2 regions of the Glutamicibacter bergerei genome follow, and region 2 is predicted to be linked to the other one. Evidence: predicted binding sites of a transcription regulator. Region 2 holds the regulator's gene; the other holds the start of a gene.
What was found. The regulator LexA, encoded in region 2, represses DNA repair genes until DNA is damaged. The targets are predictions, from matches to a motif close to TCGAACANNTGTTCGA.

Region 1: the regulator LexA is predicted to act here: its motif matches at 6,109-6,124, upstream of uvrA (excinuclease ABC subunit UvrA).

Annotation. Positions count from the first base shown of each region.
Region 1 covers NZ_CM137131.1:2,068,712-2,076,654, forward strand. The annotation lists gene uvrC (excinuclease ABC subunit UvrC) at 1-1,755, opposite strand, end outside; gene ACX5K5_RS09575 (lysophospholipid acyltransferase family protein) at 1,758-2,429, opposite strand; gene ACX5K5_RS09580 (HAD hydrolase-like protein) at 2,429-3,127, opposite strand; gene uvrA (excinuclease ABC subunit UvrA) at 3,225-6,095, opposite strand; gene ACX5K5_RS09590 (SDR family NAD(P)-dependent oxidoreductase) at 6,395-7,231, shown strand.
Region 2 covers NZ_CM137131.1:1,069,023-1,076,965, forward strand. The annotation lists gene hflX (GTPase HflX) at 1-994, shown strand, start outside; gene ACX5K5_RS04975 (ATP-dependent DNA helicase) at 987-2,984, shown strand; gene ACX5K5_RS04980 (DUF222 domain-containing protein) at 3,052-4,749, shown strand; gene ACX5K5_RS04985 (glycoside hydrolase family 76 protein) at 4,839-5,957, shown strand; gene lexA (transcriptional repressor LexA) at 6,046-6,762, opposite strand; gene ACX5K5_RS04995 (LysM peptidoglycan-binding domain-containing protein) at 7,018-7,371, shown strand; gene ACX5K5_RS05000 (histidinol-phosphate transaminase) at 7,446-7,943, shown strand, end outside.

The DNA.
Region 1 (7,943 bases), 1.0 Mb from region 2:
GCCCAAACCGTTAATAGCGTCCAAATCCGAAGAAATCATCGACTTAGAACGCTTCGCCCGGTGGAACGTAATGGCGAAACGGTGCGCTTCGTCGCGCAGTCGCTGTACTAGATATAGAGCTGCTGAAGCACGAGGCAGAATCACCGGGAACGGATCTTCAGGCAACCAGAGCTCTTCGAGACGTTTCGCTAGACCGACCACCGGAATATCATCAATACCCAAGTCATCTAGGGCTTTCTGAGCGGCCGCTACCTGTGGCGGACCACCGTCAACAATCACTAACGACGGGGGGTAAGCGAATTTTCTCTTCTCGGTCGTTCCAGCCTCAACTTCCCCGGTACTAAACGTATCCGGGTCAAGTTTTTCTTTCAGATATCTGTTGAAACGACGGTAGATGACGTCATACATGCTGGCCGTATCATCTCTCGCCGCGTCGCCGGTGATAGAGAATTTTCGATACTCGCTCTTCTTCGGCAGCCCGTCTTCAAAGACCACCATCGAGGCGACTACGTTGGTTCCCTGCGTATGCGAAGCGTCGTAACATTCGATACGTAAGAGCGCAGTTTCCGCACCCAGGGCTTCCTGGAGTTCTTGCATTGCGGCCGAACGAGTCGAAATATCTCCGGCGCGTCTGGACTTGTGCAGACGTAATGCTTGTTCGGCGTTTTCAACCACGGTCGAGGCCAGTGCCGCTTTGTCACCGCGCTGTGCGACCCGCAGTGAAACATTGGATCCACGCAGTTCGGTCAGCCAGGTTGTTACGTCTTCAATATCGTCAGGCAAGGTAGGGACCAGTACCTCGCGTGGGATCCGGTCCGCATGATCGGCATAAACCTGAGTGAGTAATTGCTCCACAAATTCGGCGTCGGTTAGGTCCGCAACCTTTTCCACGACCCAGCCGCGTTGTGAACGAATTCTGCCGTCTCGTACGTGGAAGACCTGCACGGCAGCTTCGAGTTCATCTGCATGAATACCGAAAACATCAGCCTCGGTATTCTCGGCAAGAACCACGGCATTACGTTCGAAGACCTTATTCAACGCAGCAATGTCATCACGGTAGCGCGCGGCCTTTTCGTACTCGAGCTTACCCACTGCCTCTTGCATTTGACTGGTGAGTTGGCGCGTGAATTTCCCTGCTTCACCACCCATAAAAGTGCAAAGGTCATCTGCTAGTTCCCGGTGTTCCTCGGGACTGATACGACCCACACAGGGCGCGGAGCACTTGTCGATATAGCCCAGCAGGCAAGGGCGGCCCGACGCTTCGGCGCGTTTAAAAACGCCCGGTGCGCAGGTGCGGACCGGGAATACACGCAAAAGAGTGTCGAGCGTTTCGCGAATTGCTTTGGCTGGGTAAAACGGGCCAAAGTATTTGACGCCCTTACGTTTGTCTCCCCGCATCACCAAGGCACGAGGGAACTTCTCATTCATCGTTATTGCCAGGTACGGGTAGGTTTTGTCGTCTCGGAAGACGATGTTAAAGCGTGGGGTGTATTCCTTGATCCAGGTGTATTCCAGCTGCAGTGCTTCAAGCTCCGAGCCTACGGTGGTCCATTCAACACTCGCCGCGGTGAATACCATCGCACGAGTTTTAGCCGTTAGCCGCTGTGGGTTAACGAAGTAGGAGGCCAACCGGTTGCGTAACACACGGGCTTTGCCGACATAAATTACCCGACCGTGCTCGTCGCGGAAACGATAGACACCGGGTTTAGTGGGGATATCCGATGATTGGGGACGGTAAGTGGCTGGATCTGCCATAACTACTTCGCGTCCGGTGGCAGCTGGTTGTACGAGTCGACGCGTTCCTGTCCGCTTAGTTCGGCAATTGCGTCGACAATCCTGTCGGTGGCACGACGACGCTCCGGCAGCGGGTGTTTACGTCCCAACTGCTCGAAGTACAACGGTTCGCCGTAATGAATGGAGAATTTGGTGGGGCGAATCCCCTTCGCACCCGCAGGCTGAAGCTTTTCTGTGCCGATCAATCCCACGGGGATCACAGGAACACCTGTGGTCAGCGCCAACCATCCCACGCCAGTACGGCCTCGGTACAGCTTCCCGTCACGGGAACGCGTACCTTCTGGATAAATACCGATTCCGCTTCCGCTTTCAACGATCTCAACTAACGAGTCCAAGGCTGCCACGGAAGCTGCCTGCTCACCACGCTGCACAGGGATAGAACCTACAGACTCGAAGAAGGTCTTCATGGCTTTGCCTTTAAGACCCGGCGTGGTGAAATACTCCGCCTTCGCAAAAAAAGCGACATCTCGTGGGGTGAGTGCCTGGACGATAATCGAGTCCAGAAAAGAGAGGTGATTTGAGGCGACGATGAAGCCGCCTTCCTTGGGCACGTTATGCAGGCCGGTGATTTCCGGGCGGCACAGGGTGTGCAGCATCCCGCGAATAGATGAGCGGGTCATAGTGTAAAGACTCATTACTTCTGGCCCTCCTGCATCAATTGTCCTTCAAACCGTGCCGCACGTTCTTCACCAAGCAGTAGCACCGCAAGTTCTTGCACGGTAGCTACCTGGTGGTCGGCCACGTCTAATTCGTTTTCAAGCGCGAAACCCCAGCTGACACCAATAGAGGCAACCGAATTTTCACGAGCGGCGTCGAGATCGTAGTACCGATCCCCCACAACCACGCAGCGCGCCGGGTCCAGCTTACCTGCGGTGAGCGCGGCGTGGACAATATGGGTTTTGCTCGATCCCATGGAACCGTGCTCTGATGCGTTGCCAAAGATTGCATCTAGCGACGGGCCGAGGTTCTGCTTGCTAATCAGCTCTCGCGCGATAGGTTCTGGCTTGGCGGTAGTGACCGCCACATAGATCCCGGCTTCTCGCAGAGCTTTCAAAAGTTCGCGAATACCCGGATAAACCCGGGACGCTGCCATGCCAACTTTGGCGTATCGGGCCCGGTAATCGGCGATGATCTGGTCGATATTCCCATCGGTGACACCGTCCAGAGTGCGCAACCCGATTTGCAGGGGTGGACCCACTAACGCTTCGACAGCTTCCTCCCCCGGATCGGTGACGCCATTGGCCACTAGGGCATGACGAATTCCGGATGTTATGGAACCTGCCGGGTCCACGAGAGTCCCGTCCAGATCAAAGAGCACACTTGTTACCGACATATTCACCTAGACATCTTCCCATGAAGCGGACTCACGTAAGCAATCCATAACTGAAATCGCATATTCAGTGGGTCCGCTTCAGTAGTGAATTGTTGAACTAGAGAACTTCGGAAAGGAACTTTCCAGTATGTGAAGCGGCAACCTTCGCCACTTGCTCCGGGCTACCGGTCGCCAGAATGGTGCCACCGCCGGAACCGCCTTCAGGACCCAAGTCGATCACCCAGTCAGCGGACTTGATGACATCAAGGTTGTGTTCAATGGTCAACACCGTATTACCCTTGTCGACCAATCCTTGCAGAACCTTGAGCAGCTTACGGATGTCTTCGAAGTGCAACCCAGTGGTCGGCTCGTCCAACACGTAAATGGAGCGACCATTAGAGCGTTTCTGCAGTTCTGCGGCAAGCTTCACGCGCTGCGCTTCACCACCGGACAGCGTGGTGGCCGGCTGCCCCAGACGCACATAACCAAGCCCCACGTCGACTAGGGTGCGCAGGTGGCGGGCGATCGGGGTGAAGGCAGCGAAGAATTCGGCGCCCTCTGAAATCGGCATGTTCAGCACATCTGAAATGTTCTTGCCCTTGTAGAGCACCTGTAAGGTTTCGCGGTTGTAGCGCGCTCCATGGCAGACCTCGCACGGTACGTACACGTCAGGAAGGAAGTTCATTTCGATCTTTAGCGTGCCGTCACCCGAGCATGACTCACAGCGTCCGCCCTTGACGTTAAAGGAGAACCGACCAGGCTGGTAACCGCGTAGCTTCGCTTCGTTAGTTTCTGCGAAAAGCTTACGAATGTTATCAAACACACCGGTGTAAGTGGCCGGGTTTGAACGCGGGGTTCGGCCAATTGGCGACTGGTCAACATGCACAACCTTGTCCAGCTGGTCCAGACCCACCACACGGGTGTGGCGGCCGGGAACCTGCTTGGCGCCATTGAGCTTATTGGCCAGCACCTTGTACAAGATGTCGTTAACGAGAGTCGACTTACCCGAACCAGAGACACCGGTAATGGCGGTGAGCACGCCCAGAGGGAAGTCCACCGTGACATCTTGCAGGTTGTTTTCTTTCGCGCCCACCAGCTTCAGTACACGTTTTTTATCGATCTTTCGGCGCTTGGCCGGCAACTCAATCTGCTTACGTCCCGAGAGGTAGTCACCCGTCAGGGAGCGGGTGTTTTTCTTCAGATCTTCCAGCGAGCCTGAGTGCACTACCTCGCCACCGTGTTCACCGGCGCCCGGCCCAATGTCAACGATCCAGTCGGCCTCGGCGATGGTGTCCTCATCATGTTCAACCACGATGAGAGTGTTGCCCAGCGAACGCAAGTGCAACAAAGTTTCAATTAACCGGCGATTATCACGCTGGTGCAATCCAATGGATGGCTCGTCCAAAACGTAGAGGACACCCACCAGCCCGGAACCGATTTGTGTGGCTAGACGAATACGCTGAGCTTCACCACCGGACAAGGTGCCGGCTGCACGTTCAAGGGTCAAGTATTCCAACCCCACGTCTAGCAAGAACTTCATGCGGGCGCCGATTTCCTTCAGAACCTGGTTGGCGATCTGCGCCTCGCGCTCGCTCAGTTCCAGACTCGTCAGGAATTCTGCGGCCGAACGCAGGTCCATTGCTGCCACCGCGGCGATCGACTTGCCACCAATCAGCACCGACAGTGAGGCCGGGTTGAGTCGCGCCCCACCACAGGTCGGGCAGTGGATCTGACGCATGTACTGCTCATAACGGTCACGAGCGTGATCCGACTCGGTCTCCTGATGCTTACGGTGAACATAGGAGATGACACCTTCGAAGCCGGTGGAGTACTTACGTTCGCGGCCAAAGCGATTCTTGTACTGCACGACCACCTTATGATCCTTGCCGTGCAAGATTGCCTGGCGCGCGGCAGCCGGAAGGTCTTGCCAGGCGGTGTCCATGGTGAACCCCAGCTCCTTACCTAGACCTTCAATCAGACGGTTCCAGTACTCGGTAGTCGCCTTACCTAGGGACCACGGCGCAATGGCGCCCTCGGTCAATGGAAGCTCTGGATCCGGGATGATCAGATGCTCGTCAACCTCAAGCTTGGTGCCGATGCCGCTACAGGCCGAACATGCGCCGAAGGGGTTGTTAAAGGAGAAAGTGCGCGGCTCAATCTCGTCGATAGCCAACGGGTGCTCATTCGGGCACGCGAGGTTCTCGGAGAATGCACGTACCCGCTTCGGATCATCTTCTTCAAGATCAACGAAGTCCACCAGCACACGGCCTTCGGCAAGGTTTAATGCGGTTTCTACCGAGTCGGTCAAGCGCTGTTGCACCGTGTCGTTAATCGCTAGGCGATCAACCACTACCTCGATGGTGTGCTTGATCTGTTTGCCCAACTTCGGTGGGTCTGAAAGCTGAATAGTTTTGCCATCTACTCGCGCGCGGGCAAAGCCCTTGGAGGATAGCTCAGCGAACAGGTCAACGAACTCTCCCTTGCGCGCACGAACCACGGGCGCGAGCACCTGGAAGCGTGTTTTCTCCGGCATTTCCAGCAGCTGGTCAACAATCTGTTGTGGTGTCTGCTTAGAAATTGGCTCACCGCATTCAGGGCAGTGTGGGTGTCCTACACGGGCCCAGAGCAGGCGCATGTAGTCGTACACCTCGGTAATGGTGCCAACGGTTGAACGCGGATTGCGGTTCGTGGATTTCTGGTCGATCGACACTGCCGGGGAAAGACCTTCGATGAAGTCTACGTCCGGTTTGTCGACCTGCCCGAGGAACATGCGCGCATAGGCGGAGAGGGACTCCACGTAGCGTCGCTGTCCTTCGGCGAAAATCGTGTCAAAGGCCAGTGATGATTTGCCCGAACCGGACAGGCCGGTAAAGACGATCATCGCGTCACGAGGTAGATCCACATCCACGTTCTTCAGGTTATGCTCGCGCGCACCCTTAACGATCAGACGGGACAAATCGAGTTTTTTGCTTTCTGCAGTAATAGCCACGAGGTAATACTAATCGAAAACTACTTCGAATAAACATGGCATGTGGCACATATCGGGGTGACTTTCACGAAGGGCGATATTCGTCGGTATTCCGGGTTCAGCGGAGTGCTGGCCCAATGGCACTTCTGGCATCGGCTCCACTGCGCAGCAATGCCATGAGGACCTGACCAAAGGCAGCGAACAACCGTTGACGACCAAGCCCGCAAACTCGGAGCAGGGCGCTGACCGCCGCTCCGCTCTTCGGTTAGGATGATCCTGCTGGTCGTTCCGGAAGTGGAGGCCGAGTTTCAGAGTCGACCATGAGGGATGAGTTTAACTTGAGCAAAACCATCATCATCACCGGTGGCAGCGACGGCATAGGCGCGGCCGCTGCACGCACGCTGGTTGACCGTGGACATCGAGTGGTCATCGTCGGCCGTTCGGAAAGCAAAACCAGAAAGATCGCCGCAGAGCTCGGTATCCCTTGTTATGTTGCGGACTTCGCTGACCTGGCCCAAGTACGAGGGCTCGCCGAAGAACTTCTTCAGATGTACCCGGAGATCAACGTGCTGGCGAACAACGCGGGCGGCATCATGGGCGAGCGCGCCCTGACCACCGCTGGCTATGAGAAAACTTTCCAAGTCAATCACCTTTCCCCATTCCTGCTGACTCGTTTGCTCATGCCGGCACTCATCGCCGGTGGCGCAACGATTATCCAGACAGCCAGTGTGGCTGCGCGGATCTTCGGACGGCTTAACCTCGAAGACCTGCAAAACGCGGATGGCTACACCCCGCAGCGGGCCTACGGCAACGCGAAACTCGCCAATATCCTCTTCACCCAGGAATTGCAGCACCGATTCGGAACACGAGGCATCACCGCCGTGGCTTTCCACCCGGGTATCGTTGCCAGCAGCTTCGCCAGCGAAACCACACACTTCATGCGGTACATCTACCATGGCCCGCTCAAGCGTCTCTTTACCGTCACTCCCGCGCAGGGTTCAGATCAGCTCGTTTGGCTAGCCGAAGGTACCCCTGGAGTAACTTTCCTCCCCGGCGCCTACTACGAATCGCGCAGGATTGCGACGAAGGTCAATCCGGAAATGCACAATTCGCAGACTGCAGAACAACTCTGGAACGCCTCGGACTCACTGCTTTGAATTGCTCTGCCTTCGGATCTGAGCGAGGCTTAGGAAAACTCGGACGCATCCGTTGATCGCTTTGGTGCCTGAGCTGACACCGGCTACGCGTCGTTTGCCTCTTATTGACTCCGCTTCAGGAATTCAGGAGTAAGCACTAAAAACACTCGAGCAAGCGCTGCCGGCCGCCTTAGGGTAGCTAACGGGTCAAAATCGACGTGCCGCCTAGGTCGAATCTACAATTTGTGCAGGCTTGGTGGGGTGCATTCCCGCGAACATCAACAGATTCTTTCCCCTGCAATTCGAACTACGTCTTCGACGACAACTAACCGCGCGCAATCCACACCGAAGCCGGCGTCCATGGCCAGGAACAACGAGAGTCCTTCTAGGCCCCATCACTACCGAGATAGCACGCCGATCGCCAACCCCGCGGCGCTCCTGTACATCAAACCCTTCAGGTCAGAATCTCGACCAGCCATCGGAAGAAACTTTGCGGTGGGCCCGGGCGCTCCCGAGCCACAGTTAGAACCGCGCAGCCTTAGGGAGCGTGGCGGTCGCTCTGCGCGCTGGCACATGAGTGTTCCGAATCGTCACATATATGCCAAAGGACTAGCGCTCGACTTGCTGACTCTGGGTCCGCGGACCAAATGAGCCTCCCGTCGATACGGGCGGCCCCGTTGGTGCCAGACTCGTCACCAGGCAACCCCCGAACTCCGACGGCGGCATAATCCGA
Region 2 (7,943 bases):
GGTGAAGGTCATCGACCGAACCGCGCTGATTCTGGATATTTTCGCTCAGCACGCCGCTAGCCGTGAGGGTAAAGCCCAGGTTGAGCTGGCACAGCTTGAATACCTGTTGCCGCGCCTGCGTGGCTGGGGCGAGTCGATGTCCCGTCAGGCTGGTGGCCGAGTAGGTGCCGCCGGTGGCGGTATCGGTTCGCGTGGCCCGGGTGAAACCAAGATTGAAATGGACCGCCGACGCATTCGCGATCGGATGGCCAAGCTACGCCGCGAAATTAAGGCGATGAAACCTGCTCGTGAGGCCAAACGCGCAAACCGCAAGCGCAATCAGGTCCCCGCGGTAGCCATCGCCGGGTACACGAACGCTGGCAAGTCCTCGTTGCTCAACCGTCTGACCAACGCCGGGGTGCTAGTGGAGAACGCATTGTTCGCCACCTTGGACCCCACCGTGCGGCAGTCGCAAACCTCCGACGGGCTAACCTACACGCTGGCCGACACCGTCGGCTTCGTCTCCAACCTGCCCACCCAACTGGTGGAGGCCTTCCGTTCGACGCTGGAAGAAATCGCCGATTCGGACTTGATCCTGCACATCGTTGACGCTTCCCACCCGGACCCCGAGGGGCAGATTCACGCGGTACGCCAGGTACTCGGCGAGGTCGACGCGCTGAACATTCCCGAAATCATCGTGCTGAACAAATCCGACGTGGCCGATCCCATGGTCATCGAACGGATCCGCAACCGCGAATCAAATACCGCGGTCGTCTCCGCACGCACCGGAGCCGGCATCACCGAACTGCTGGAACTGGTCCGCACCTCGATCCCACGCCCGACGGTGCAACTTGAAATTATGCTGCCGTACAACCGTGGAGATCTGATCGCCAAGCTGCATCAGAGCGAATCGGAAATACTGGAAAACGAGCACACCGAACACGGAACACGGATGATCGTGAAGGTTCGCGAATCTCTGGCAGTTCAATTGGAGCCTTTCAACCTACATGGATAAGCAAGCGCAGGTCTTGGACCTTCTCGAAACCGCGGTGACCTCTATGGGAGGTTCGATGCGTACCGGCCAGCAGGAAATGGTCAAGCATGTAGTCGAAGCCCTCGAAGAGGAAACGCACCTGCTGGTCCAAGCCGGCACCGGCACCGGCAAATCAATGGGCTACCTGATCCCGGCGCTCGCGCACGCACAAACCAGTGCCAAACCGGTGATCGTCTCCACCGCAACACTGGCCTTGCAGTCGCAAATCGTCGGTCGCGACGTGCCGCGGCTGCTTGAATCACTCAAGGGCAAATTGTCGCGTCCGATGGATGTGGCATTGCTCAAGGGCCGGTCCAACTACCTGTGCCAGTACAAGCTCGGCGGGGGCTACCCCGACGATAACGAGGGCACCCTGTTTGAAATGGACGCCCCGGCGGCTCCGGCCGGACAAATGTTCTCCCCGCTGGCCGCCGAGGTACTCAAACTGCGCGACTGGGCGGATAAAACCGACACCGGGGACCGCGACGAGCTGATCCCCGGGGTCAGCGACAAGGCCTGGAAACAGGTCTCGGTGTCCGCCATGGAATGCCTGGGCTCGCAAAAATGTCCGATGGCCGACGAATGCTTCTCCGAAATGGCTCGGGCCCGCGCCTCCGAGGCAGACGTAGTCATCACCAACCACGCGCTACTTGCGGTCTCCGCCTTTGAAGGGCTCTCGGTATTGCCGGACTTTGAGGTCGCGATCATCGATGAGGCCCACGAACTGCAAGACCGGGTGACCTCTTCGGTCTCCGGAGCGTTGTCGGCCCGCACGGTGCTTACCGCTGCCGGTGGTGCCAAACGGCACTGCGGTGTTAACGTCGATGAACTGACCAAGGCCACGGCAAGATTGGAAAAGTCGCTGACCGGCGTGCCTACCGGGCTGCTCGAACAGGGACTGCGCGAAGATATGGGCATTGCCCTGAACGACATCGTCGAACAGGCCCGGTTGGTATTGGCCCTGTCCAAACCGGAGGCCAACGCCCCAGCCGACGGTGGCCGGCAGACTGCCCGCTCACAAATGCAGGCAATTATGGACGACGCGATCCGCATGCTCGAAGCCGAGGAGCGCCGCGAGGTGCTCTACACCTCTCGACCACGCGAATTTGTGGAGGGCCGCGGTTATGTGGAAACCGATGATTCCCAGCCGGCGACGCTGAATGTGGCACCGCTGTCGGTAGCCGGCAAACTTCGCGAGGGCCTCTTTGATGGGCGCACCGTCGTGCTCACCAGCGCGACCTTGGCCATCGGCTCACAATTTGATGCGGTTGCAGGTTCTCTGGGACTGATGGGCCAAGGGGCCCCAAGCTGGACCGGCATCGACGTGGGAAGCCCGTTCGACTACCCGAAACAGGGCATTCTCTATGTGGCCAAGCACCTGCCCAAGCCCGGGCGCCAGCTGGCAGCCGAAACGCTGGACGAGATCGAGGATTTGATTAGCGCCTCAGGTGGTGGCGCGCTGGCCCTGTTCACCTCCAAGCGCTCGGCGGAGGAAGCCGCCGCGATCCTGCGCGAAAAGCTTGACGTTAAAATCCTTTGTCAGGGTGATGCGAGCATGAAATCCTTGGTTGCAGACTTCTCCGCCGAACGCGACACCTGCCTGTTTGGCACGATGACCCTCTGGCAGGGTGTTGACGTGCCAGGCGATTCCTGCCGCTTGGTGATCATCGACAAAATTCCCTTCCCGCGCCCGGACGATCCGATCTCTAAGGCCCGCACCGAGGACGTCGCCAAACACGGCGGCAATGGCTTCATGCAGGTCTCCGCTACCCACGCAGCGATCCGCCTCGCCCAGGGCGCCGGCCGACTGATCCGCTCGGTGCAAGATAAAGGTGTTGTTGCGGTGCTTGATTCGCGCATGGCCACCGCCCGATACGGCAGCTTCCTGAAAAGCTCGTTGCCTCCCATGTGGCCGACGACCGACAAAAAGGTCATCACCGGGGTGCTCTCGCGGCTGAAACCGGAAGCATAACGGGCCTTATCCACAGCCTGCGCCCGATCAGCGCGGCACAGCGCACCCCGGGCGCAAGGTGGTGGGTATGGAAGAACTTACCAGCACCCAGTCGCACCTGTTGGCGATGGCCCAAGCCATCACCGCGCTGGATGCTGCCGGTTCCCAGTTCACTTCCGACGCTCTCGCTCCGGGGCACGCGGCCTATTTTGCTTGGCTGACCGAGCGCGCCACCCAGACGCTCTCACGATTACAAATTCAGGCCGCCGACGCCCTGCAACGCAGCGGCAGTCACCAGTTGGACACCGAATCGTTGGATGCGCTCACCGAAGCCGGTACAGATCCCAGCGATGAACAACTCATCGCACTACACGGGCACTGCACGCTGGGCCGGGCCGCCTATAAAGACGCCGCCGATCTGCACAGCGGCTGGCTGGGCATCCCGCACGGCGCGGCAGTTGCTCGGCTCAATGCCGCCGGATCACTGATCGCTACGGTCACCGAGTCAGGGCAACGCACGGAACCTAACTGCCGCCACCTGGCCAACAAATTTACCGACCAGAGCACCGATCCGCGTCCGCTGATCAGCGCGGCTCGCGCCATCTGTAAAGCCACCCCAGATCTGTCCACGCCGAAGGCTCGCCAGGAACTGGAAATGCAGGCGCTGGAACTGATCAAAGCGGAGGATGCAACGAGCGCGAGCAAGCACCTCAACGCGTTGATTACCGAGCAGATTCAAGCTCAGCGTCCGACCGCGGCACTCTTCGCCGAAGCTGGCCTGTTCTCACGCGGTATGCAGCGCGGCCTGATGGTCTACCTGCTCAAGGTTTTCCCGCACGAAGCAGAATTCATCGAATCATTGCGGGCCAAAACGAATAACCCCAACACCATCGCCGGCAACCGGGTGCTACTGAACGAGTTGACGCAGGCAAATTACGCGGCCGCAAACCAGCCGGGTGCAGACCCCACAGACCCAACAGATCCCCTCGAGACAGCGGTGGCCAGCGAACCGGATGGACCCTCCAAGACAGCACCTCAGCCGCCTAGCGCGCCGCGCATCCCGAAGGAATGGGACGACGCACCGACGATGCCTCAGTGGGCTCGCGAGGCACAGGCCACGGAACCAGACGCACCTAAAACACCGGAGCCGAGCATCGATCCTGTGGTAGAGCCTACCGCGCTACCTCCTTTCGAAGACCTCTCCCCGGCACTACGCCACATGACCGCATTGCTGGCAGTCTTGCGTGCCAACCGTGTGGGCAGCAAAGATTCCGGCGCGGCATTGGTCGCTCCACAAGTCATCGTGCACCTGAACTACGAAAAAATGCTTGCCGGTGCGCAAAGTTTTGCCACCACCGAGAACGGTCTGCCGCTCACCGCTGCCGCGGCCCGCACCCTCATGTGCAACGCCGGAATCTACCCCGCGGTACTCAACGGTAAGAGTCAACCGCTAGATATCGGTCGATCCAAACGGCTCTTCCCACCCCATATGAAACGTGCGTTGGCCGCACGAGACCGCGGCTGTATCTACCCGGGCTGCCATATGCCAGCCAGCCGTTGCGAAGCGGATCACGTGGATCCGTGGGAGGAAGGCGGAGAAACACGGGTGGACCGCGGGGCACTGCTTTGCCCAATGCACCATCATGCCCGGCACGCAGGACTATTTACCCTGATCGTCGCCGACGGCAAACCCCCGGCGGTGCTACTGCCCAAATTTTTGGACCCCGATCAACAACCTCGACGCAACACCCACTGGTTCTCGGCCGCCGAGGTGCTCGCCGCCTAATCGGCTGCGCCTAAACAGTGCTCAATGCATCGGTGAATTCGGACTACGCTGGTACCCAGCCACGGAATTTCGACAGCTGGGAGCGGTCCATGAGCACAGCGCATGATCCAATGCACGATCCTCACGCAGACTCGCCATCAGCTGCGCACGATATTACCGATGCCGAACACTGGCACCGTCTGGCCCTGTCAGCCGAAGCCGACATACATGAACGTTTTGGGCATCGGCTGATGGGGATACCCGGTACCTGGATCGGCGCGTTGCGCGCACTGCCTGATCAACCGCTACCTAAGGCAGGCGCACGCCCCTGGTCCGAATGGCATTATTGGTGGCAGGCACACTATCTGGATGCGATCATTGATGCGGCGTTCAGCGCGTTGCAGGCGGGGGACCGCAGCAAGGCACGTGCGAACTGGAAGCGCGCTAAACAGTTGCTGCGTGGCGTCCTCATCCGCAACTTCGCATGCTTCCCCAATTACTTCTACGACGATATGGCCTGGTTACTTCTCGCAGCGACCCGGCTGAACGAGCTGAGTCTGCAACTTTCGGCGCGCCCTGCACTGTTGTCCACCCTCGCAATGCGGGCGTTGGGCCGCCAGATGGTACTCGGCCAAGACGACAAACTAGGTGGCGGGCTTTACTGGTCACGTAAACGGGACTTCAAAAACACCCCTTCCAACGGTCCGGCAGCCTTGTACTTTGCACGGATTAACGATGTTCAGAGCAGTAAGCATCTATTGGACTGGATGCGCCACAATCTGCACGATGAACGCACCGGACTCTACCTTGACGGCATCCGGCTAACTGCCAGCGGCCCGCAGCTTGAACACGCAATTTATACCTACAATCAAGGCACGGTGCTCGGCGCGCTATTGGCCAGCGGGAGCGCCGAACATCTAGCTCAGGCACGATCACTTATTGAGTCGATCAACGTGCAGCTGTCCAACGATGATCATGGCACCGGGTTACGCCTGGACACCGGTGGCGACGGGGATCTGTTCACCGGAATTCTCTGTCGCTACCTTGCTCTAGCCGCGCTTGACCCGCGGCTTCCCGCAGCGAGCCAGCGTACTGCTGCGCGGCTTATTTGCCTCACGGCAGCGCAGCTTGCCGACAGGACTGAGACGCAGCTTTCGGCGGCGATCCAACGTTGGACGATCCTGCAAGCGGCTCAACGCGTGTGCCGTACCGGTGCGCAGCGCGACTAGGTAGGCATGAAAAAACCACCGTCCACGCACTTCTAATCGGTGCATGGACGGTGGCTGACTACTTTAAAAACGTTTCAACATTCTCGGATTAGAGCGAGCGCATGACCGAAACGACGCGGCCCATTACGGTCGCTGCATCACCAAGAATCGGTTCGTAACGGGAGTTCTGTGGAAGCAACCAGGTGTGCCCATCGCGCTGCCGGAAGGTCTTCACAGTGGCTTCCTCGTCGAGCAGTGCTGCAACGATATCGCCGTTTTCGGCGGTCTGTTGGCGACGAACAACCACCCAGTCGCCGTCGCAAATTGCGGCGTCCACCATTGAATCACCAGAGACCTTGAGCATGAATAATTCGCCGTGTCCCACCAACTGACGCGGTAGCGAGAATACATCTTCGACGGTTTGTTCGGCCAAAATTGGCCCGCCGGCGGCGATCCGTCCGACCAGAGGCACCATGGTGGTGTCGGCTGAGGTGCTTAGCTCGATCACCTTGGCATCTTCTACCGGCTCCGGTGTGGCCGAGGTTTCCTCAGTTGAGTCGCCATCTTCAGCCAGCTGCAAGGGGAGCAGGATTTCCATGGCGCGCGGGCGGCGGGGGTCTCGGCGGATGTACCCAAGTTTTTCCAGCTGCCCGAGTTGGTGGGTCACGCTGGACAAGCTCTTAAGTCCTACAGAGTCGCCAATCTCACGCATCGATGGCGGGTAACCGTTTCTGCCGATCGAGCGTTGAATGGTTTCGAGGATTTTTTTCTGACGTATGGTCAGCGATCGGGCATTTGACCGGGGAGTGCGCTGTGATGCTGACATGTGGTTTTGCCTTCCCTTGCATTCGGTCCTCAGTTCTAACCTTCAAACTGTCGGTGCCCAATGTTGTGATGTACTTACTGATCTTCTACTTCGAAATCTTAGTTGATCTTGTCGCTTCTTTCAAAGATTTGTTCGAAAGAGTCTGGACAAGTTCGATCAGAGTCTGTTAGAAAAGATGTACTAGTATCGAACAAGTGTTCGAAGTCTGTATGCGAATATCAGTTCGCATCATTAAAATCGTTGAGGAGAAATGTCATGACTACGCTCGCACTCGTACCGCAGCAAGACAAAGCGCCGCTGAAGATCCGCATCAATCGTCGTGGGTGGGCTGTCCTAGTGGGCATCCCAGTCTTCTTGTTGACGATCGCCGCGGCGTTCTTCTTCACGATGCTCACCTCCAGCGCCAACGCATCTACCGACCTCCCCGCCGGTCTGGAAACCGTAGAAGTCACGGTCATTCCAGGGGACACACTATGGAGTCTGGCTAGTGAGTATGCGCAGGGCTATGAGGTTAACGCGGCAATGAACCATATCGAAGAGTTGAACGCGATCGATACCGGCATGCTTTACGCGGGGGACACCATCAACATTCCGGTACTCGCGAACTAGGTATTAGCTCACCATTGTTACCTGCTCTTGTCGTGGATTCACCACGCAGAGCAACTCACCATTAGAATTAATGCGTGAATGACCGTAGTGAACTTCTGAGTCAGCTGCCTTTGCGTGAGAACCTCCGCGGGCTTTCCCCATATGGTGCGCCGCAAATCGACGTTCCCATTCAGCTGAACGTCAACGAGAACACGCATCCGCTGCCAACAAGCGTAGTCGACGCCATTGCCCAAGAAGTCGCCAAGGCGGCCACTACCCTCAACCGCTACCCAGATCGTGAATTTACCGAACTGCGTGAACTGCTCGCCGACTACCTGGGACACAACCTGGATCGCGAGAACATCTGGGCGGCCAACGGCTCTAACGAAATTCTCCAGCAAATTCTGCAAGCCTTCGGTGGGCCGGGACGCAGCCTGCTGAGCTTTGTCCCCACGTATTCGATGTACCCGTTGTTAGCCAGCGGCACCGATACTCAATTTATCGCTGGCACCCGCGCCGAGGACTTCACACTCAGTGCCGAATCCGCCGCTGCACAGGTGCGTACCCACCGGCCAAATGTGATCTTCTTGTGC